Regions from separate parts of the Arthrobacter sp. GAS37 genome, predicted to be linked through region 1. Evidence: predicted binding sites of a transcription regulator. Region 1 holds the regulator's gene; the other holds the start of a gene.
The links. The regulator LexA, encoded in region 1, represses DNA repair genes until DNA is damaged. The targets are predictions, from matches to a motif close to TCGAACANNTGTTCGA.

Region 1 (3,190 bases):
CCGTCACGTCGATGGAGTGCCTCGGGGCTCAGAAGTGTCCCATGGCGGAGGAGTGCTTCAGCGAGCTGGCCCGCCACCGTGCCGCGGAGTCCGACGTCGTGGTCACCAATCACGCGATGCTCGCAGTCAGCGCCTTCGAAGGCCTGGCCGTGTTGCCCGAATACGACGTCGTCGTGGTGGACGAGGCCCACGAGCTCCAGGACCGGGTGACCGGGGCTGTGTCCGGGCAGCTGTCCGTGGCGATGATCCATGCCGCGGCCTCCAGCGCCCGCAAACACACGGCCATCACCGTGGACGCGCTGAACGCCGTCGCGGACCGCTTGGAACTCGCGATCATCGGTGCGCCGTCCGGCCTCCTGCCCAACGGGCTCAATGATGAGCAACTTGATTGCGTGGACCAGCTCCGGGAAGCCTGCCGTGCAGCGCTTTCCGATTCGAAGGGAGATTCGTCCAACGCGGTCGACGGCGGACGCCAGCTCGCGCGCTCACGGCTGATGTTGATCCTCGAGCTGTGCGAACGGCTCCTCGCGGCGCGGGAAAACCGGGAAGTCGTGTGGTTTTCCCGGAACAGTACTTTTGATCCGCAGCAGGGCTACACGGCGCCCGACGAGGATTCGCCCGCGCTCATCAATATCGCGCCGCTCAGCGTTGCCGGACGCCTCCGGGAAGGGCTCTTCGCAGGCCATACCGTGGTGTTGACCTCCGCCACCTTGGCAATCGGCTCTGCATTCGAGGCCACAGCCGGAGGGCTGGGCCTGACCGGACAAGGCGCCCCCAGCTGGACAGGCGTGGATGTAGGCTCGCCCTTCGACTACCCGAAGCAGGGCATGCTGTACGTCGCCAAGCACCTGCCCAAGCCGGGGCGCGGCACCTCGCCCGAAGCGCTTGACGAACTTGAAGAGCTCATCAAGGCCTCGCACGGCGGAGCCTTGTGCCTCTTTTCTTCCCGACGTGCGGCGGAGGACGCGGCGGAAGCGATGCGATCACGCCTGGACGTGGACATCCTGTGCCAAGGCGAATCGACCATGGCCGCGTTGGTGAGGCAGTTTGCCGAGGAGGAGGACACATGCCTGTTCGGAACCATGTCCCTCTGGCAGGGCGTTGACGTTCCAGGCGGTTCATGCCGGCTGGTAGTGATTGACCGGATACCGTTCCCTCGTCCGGACGATCCCCTGATGACGGCACGGTCCCGCGCGGTGGCGCAGGCCGGCGGCAACGGTTTCATGGCAGTTTCGGCAACGCACGCGGCCATCCGGCTGGCCCAAGGGGCCGGCCGCCTCATCCGCTCAACCGGGGACAAGGGCGTCGTGGCAGTCCTGGATTCACGGCTTTCGACCGAGCGCTATGGCAACTTCCTCCGGGCAGCGTTGCCGCCCTTCTGGCCCACCACGGACCGTTCAGTGGTGCGGGGTGCGCTCGAACGGCTTTACGCCGAGTCGGCCAAGGCTTAGATCGGCCGCACCAGCAAGCAGCGGCCTGAGGCCCGCGAAAACCGGCGTTTGTTTCCGATCCCGGAGCCTGTTGCCCCGGAGCTGGAAACAAGCCCCGGTCCTGGGCCCAGTTCCCCGCTACCGCGAACTAAAGTGAACGCAGGACCGAGACGACTTTGCCCATGATGGTGGCATGGTCGCCCAGGATGGGCTCGTACTGCGTGTTCTGGGGGAGCAGCCACGTATGGCCGTCGCGCTGCCGGAAGGTCTTGACGGTGGCTTCATCGTCCAGGAGTGCGGCCACGATGTCGCCGTTGAGGGCGTCGTTTTGACGCCGTACCACCACCCAGTCTCCATCGCAGATAGCTGCGTCGATCATGGAATCGCCGGCGACCCTGAGCATGAAGAGCTCGCCATGGCCTACCAACTGGCGGGGCAGCGGCAGGACGTCTTCGACGGTCTGGTCCGCCAGGATGGGTCCGCCGGCGGCAATGCGCCCGACGAGGGGAACCATGGCCGTGTCACTGGCACTCGCGAGTTCCGTGACGGCCATGCCGCCGGCGCTGCGGAGTTTCGCCGGCGCTTCAACGCCGGGTATGACGGAGCCGCCGTCCAGGGTCAAGGGCATGAGGACTTCCATCGCACGCGGGCGCTTGGGATCGCGACGAAGATAGCCGAGCTTCTCGAGCTGTGACAACTGGTGCGTGACGCTGGACAAGCTGGCCAAACCAACCGTGTCCCCGATTTCGCGCATCGACGGCGGATAGCCGTGATCGTTCACTGAACGTTGGATGGTCTCCAGGATTTTCTTCTGGCGGACGGTCAGGCTCTTGGGGGCCTTCTGCGGCTGCTGGCTCCGCGCTGAGCCCGACCCGCTGCCAGTGGCTTTCGCTGCCATGTTCGCCAACGCCCTTCCGTTCCGCCCGTTCGGCCCTGAGGCGCTTGCCGGGACTGTCGGCCTGAAATGTCAGACCCTCCTGTTGCACTGGTTCAGTGCTCGTTCCTTCACTCAAACGTAGGGCAGGCACAGGCGTTTTTCAAACATTTGTTCTAGCGAGTCTCGACATCGTTCGTTGATAAGTGCTAAAAATGTCATAGCAAGGTTCGAATATGTGTTCTATAAAAGTGATGCAGGATCCGGGTGTTCGTTCGAATCGTTCGAACAGAACAACGAACAACCGTCCTGCAAGCACTGACTGAAGGCAAGAATTGGCAGCCGCAACCAGAGATTCCGGAACGCGGCATTGTTCAGAAGGGCTCCTCTCATGTCCGCAATCACCATCACCCACAGGTCCGGCCGCAGTACGGCACCGGGCCGGCTTCGCCTGACCCGCCGGGGCCGCGTGGTCTTCTTCGGCGTCCCTGGAATGCTCTTGGTCGCAGTGCTGCTCAGCCTGGCGGGATTCCTGAATTCGCCGGCCAAGGCTGCTGATTCCGCCGCCGAGCTGCAGCCCACCTCCAGTACGAGCGTCACGGTGCAAGTGGGCCAGTCCTTGTGGGGGATTGCGGGCATTGCCGCGCCTTCCCGGGATCCGCGCGACGTCGTTGCCGAGATTATCCAGCTGAACAACCTTCAGGACGGCCACATCGTGCCGGGCCAGCAACTGTTCATTCCTGCCACCTGACAGCAACGTTGGCCGGGCTGACAGTTCGCCTGGACGGGCGCCGGGCCGTCACAGTTTCAGTGCATCCACCGTGGCGCCTTAAACTGTCATGGTGAGTGACCAGCTTGAGCGACTTGACCGACTTCCCCTCCGGAC
Region 2 (3,190 bases), on a different contig from region 1:
CGCGCTCGCCGAGAACGCGGCGAACTCGCTGAAAAAGGGCGATCCGGTGACTGTGGCAGGAGAGCTCGAATTCCGTTCGTATGAGAAAGACGGCGAAAAGCGAGAGGCGCGCCGCATCGTGGCCGACACGATCGGCCCGGACCTGCGCTTCGGTACCGCCGCATACCAGCGCTCGGCACACACAGCGGTTTCAGGGCCGGAGGTTGGCATTCAGGTTGGCCCTGAGGTCTCGGCTGACGCGGAGGCAGCCTCTCCGGTGTACAACATTGCGACTAAGAGCCCGGTGGTGGTGCCCCCTTTCGGGGCAGCGCAGGGGAGTGAGATGAGTTACTAGCTGCAGTGCGGCATCTGTTGTGGACAAGATCCGATGTGCCCATGTTGGCGCATCGGATTCTTTTGTCTCGATCCTTGTCGCAGAATTGCACGGTCCGCCGACGGCAGGGCAACGAAGCGGCGGGTCGGGGCTGACGGTTGGGGCCGTCAATTGCTACGCGATGCATTTATCCGCGTGGCCAACTCGATCTGCTGATGCGTGCCACGCATATTCGGCCGTTATCGGGCCTCTGGATGAGGGCCAGCCGTTTGCCGTCCGCGATGAGGGTTAGGCTGACTTTGTCGCCCTTACTTGCGGGGCCGATCGGGCTTACGAACCGGTAGAAAATATAGAACGAGCGCCGGTTTCCTGCGGGGTCCTTCGCTTCGAGGCGGATCGTGACGCCGTTCCGGCCGGCGGTCTTCCGTGTGACCGTGACCTCGACCTGGCGCCACTGGGCTCCGGAGGCGAGTAATTTGCGGATTCCGCCATGGTCTCCTAGCTCGTTCCTGAGCACGAGGGCGATTGCGGTCGGGAGGATCAGCAGAAATATGCCCATGGTCATGGGATCGGGATGGTTCGCGTCGTTGGCGCCGTCGATCCAGATGTCATGCGGATCGGCTGTGTCGACGTCGATCGTTGTCCGGAACCCAGGCCCGGGCAGAGTATTGCACTTCGCGTTGACTTTGGCGACGCTGTGCAGTTGGTGGCCGTTGATGGTGTAGTCCACGTCCAGCTGACACGAGGAATCGCGGCGTGCCGAGGTATCGGTTTGTGCCGTGACCGTCCCGTCGGTTTTGGTGTGGCTGGCGAGTGTGTGTTTGATCCCCGCGATGACGGCCCATCCGAGCCAGCCTGAGACCGATGCGATGGCGACGACAGCGGCGGCTCGTTTGAGGCAAAGCCTCCTGCGAAGCCAGCTGCCTTTCCACGTCGGGGGTGCGGAGTCTGGCGGTATGGTGGCCTGCAACCGGGTGCTCTTGGTGAGCCGGACCCATGGTTCCGTCGCTTCGCTGCCGGTGACCGACGACGGAGCTTCGATGGTTTCGCGTGCGGAGTGGCGAGGGGTCCTCTGTGGAAGACTGCCGAGCTCGGACGAGGTCAGGTTCGCCTTTGCCCTGAACCATGTGCGGGACATGGCGCTCGTGTTCCACTCGCTCTCGACTTTGCGCGCCGCATCTGTGCCTGTCAGCGACCAGGGCATATACCGGCTGGTTCCGAATGCCCCCGGAACCAATGATCCTTCGGAAACGAGCTCTTTGATCGCTTCGAGGGTGAGTTCCCTAGCCCGCCGATGATCCGAAAGAACACCAGTGCTCCGTGCGACGGCGACTAAGTCGGAGGCGCTGAGCCAGCGGTCAGCGGCCGCTTCGATCATCGACTCCCGAAGTGCGCCGGCCTTCATGCGGGCACGTCCGCCGGGACATCGACTGGAGCCCGAGCTGAGTCGTGTCCACAGATGTAGGTCATTTGCTTTCCCCCCGCTGCGGATGATGCATCGCCGTTCTTACGGCAAACTATCGCACGATCACGACCCCCAACACCCACGATGTGGAACCGCGCGCACGCCCCTGAGCCCGATACGCCGAGCCCAATCAACAGCACTACTCTGCGGGGCGCCGACTAACACAATCGCTGAAAGCAGATACTCGAACTGAGGCGTCAGGCCAGAGGTTCCCGGTCCTTCCTCAAACTGTCGGTGGCGACGCATAGTGTCGAACGCATATTCTATTAATAGTTCTTCTCTTAGAAGGTGTGTTCTAGTGCTTGATGTTGATGAGCGTGTGTTAGTGCGGACGACCCCGGATGGCCGCCCCCTGGGGTTTGAGTGGCGGGACCGGCAGTACCGGAGCACCGAGACCCCTCTGCGGTTCTATACCCGGCGCCCGTGGTGGCTGGAACAGGCCCGCGTCCAGAAGGGCATCGGCCCGCAGGTGCTCGAGACGGAGACCTGGCGGATCACGGCCTCTGGCCGTGGCCGTTCGGCGGAGCGGGTGTTCGAGCTTGTCCGGGACGACGCTGATTGGGTGCTGGCCCGCATCCTCGGCTAGAAGTCTCGATGTTCACTCACTTGCATGTTGCATCGGCGTTTTCCGCCCATTACGGGGTGGACTGGCCGGACACCCTGGCGGCGGCGGCGAAGGCCGGGGGAGCGGACGCCCTGGCCGTGACCGACCGGGACGGGCTCTACGGGATCCCCAAACACGTCGGTGCCTGCGTGGCGGCAGGGATCGATCCGATCCTCGGCGTCGAGCTCGCCGTCCTCGACGCTGACGGGACCGTGGGCGGACGCGTCGTTGTCCTGGCCCACGGCCACAACGGCGGCGCCGGCTACGCGGCCCTGTGCCGGCTGGTTTCCGCCGCCCACGCCCGCAAGACCGTCGCGGTGGCCCGGGCAGAGATCGCCGCGCGTCTTCTCACGGATACCGGCACGGTGGGGACCGTGCTGCTCGGGCCGCTCTCCGACGTCGGGCTCAAGGTCGGGACCCGCGGCGACGGAATGGCACTGATCGGAGAGTGGCTCGCCGTCCTGCCCGTGGAGGCACTCCGGGTCGAGGTCGTCTCCCACCTCTCCGCGCCCGGGCTGCCGTTCAGCCACACCCACGCCACACGGATGCTCCGCCTCGCCGGCAGGGCCCAGGTGAAGGCGGTCCTGAGCAACGCGGTCCGCTACGTACTGCCCGACGGGGCGATCACCGCGGACATCCTGGATGCCGCCCGGGCGCTGAGACGCCTGGACGAGACCGGGGTCCAGCCCACGGCCCAGGCCTGGCTCAAACCCGGACCGATAATGCAGGCCCTCGCCGCGGAGATCGCCGCGGTCGGCCAAGCCGGCGCCGCGGCCGCGAAAGCCCTGCTCTCCGAGACCGAGGCATT

Region 2: the regulator LexA is predicted to act here: its motif matches at 2,029-2,044, upstream of ABH924_RS08440 (DUF6504 family protein).

What each region holds. Positions count from the first base shown of each region.
Region 1 covers NZ_JBIYDB010000009.1:95,086-98,275, forward strand. The annotation lists gene ABH924_RS10225 (ATP-dependent DNA helicase) at 1-1,451, shown strand, start outside; gene lexA (transcriptional repressor LexA) at 1,579-2,328, opposite strand; gene ABH924_RS10235 (LysM peptidoglycan-binding domain-containing protein) at 2,696-3,055, shown strand; gene ABH924_RS10240 (histidinol-phosphate transaminase) at 3,147-3,190, shown strand, end outside.
Region 2 covers NZ_JBIYDB010000007.1:64,399-67,588, forward strand. The annotation lists gene ABH924_RS08430 (single-stranded DNA-binding protein) at 1-334, shown strand, start outside; gene ABH924_RS08435 (hypothetical protein) at 501-1,718, opposite strand; gene ABH924_RS08440 (DUF6504 family protein) at 2,077-2,364, shown strand; gene ABH924_RS08445 (DNA polymerase III subunit alpha) at 2,373-3,190, shown strand, end outside.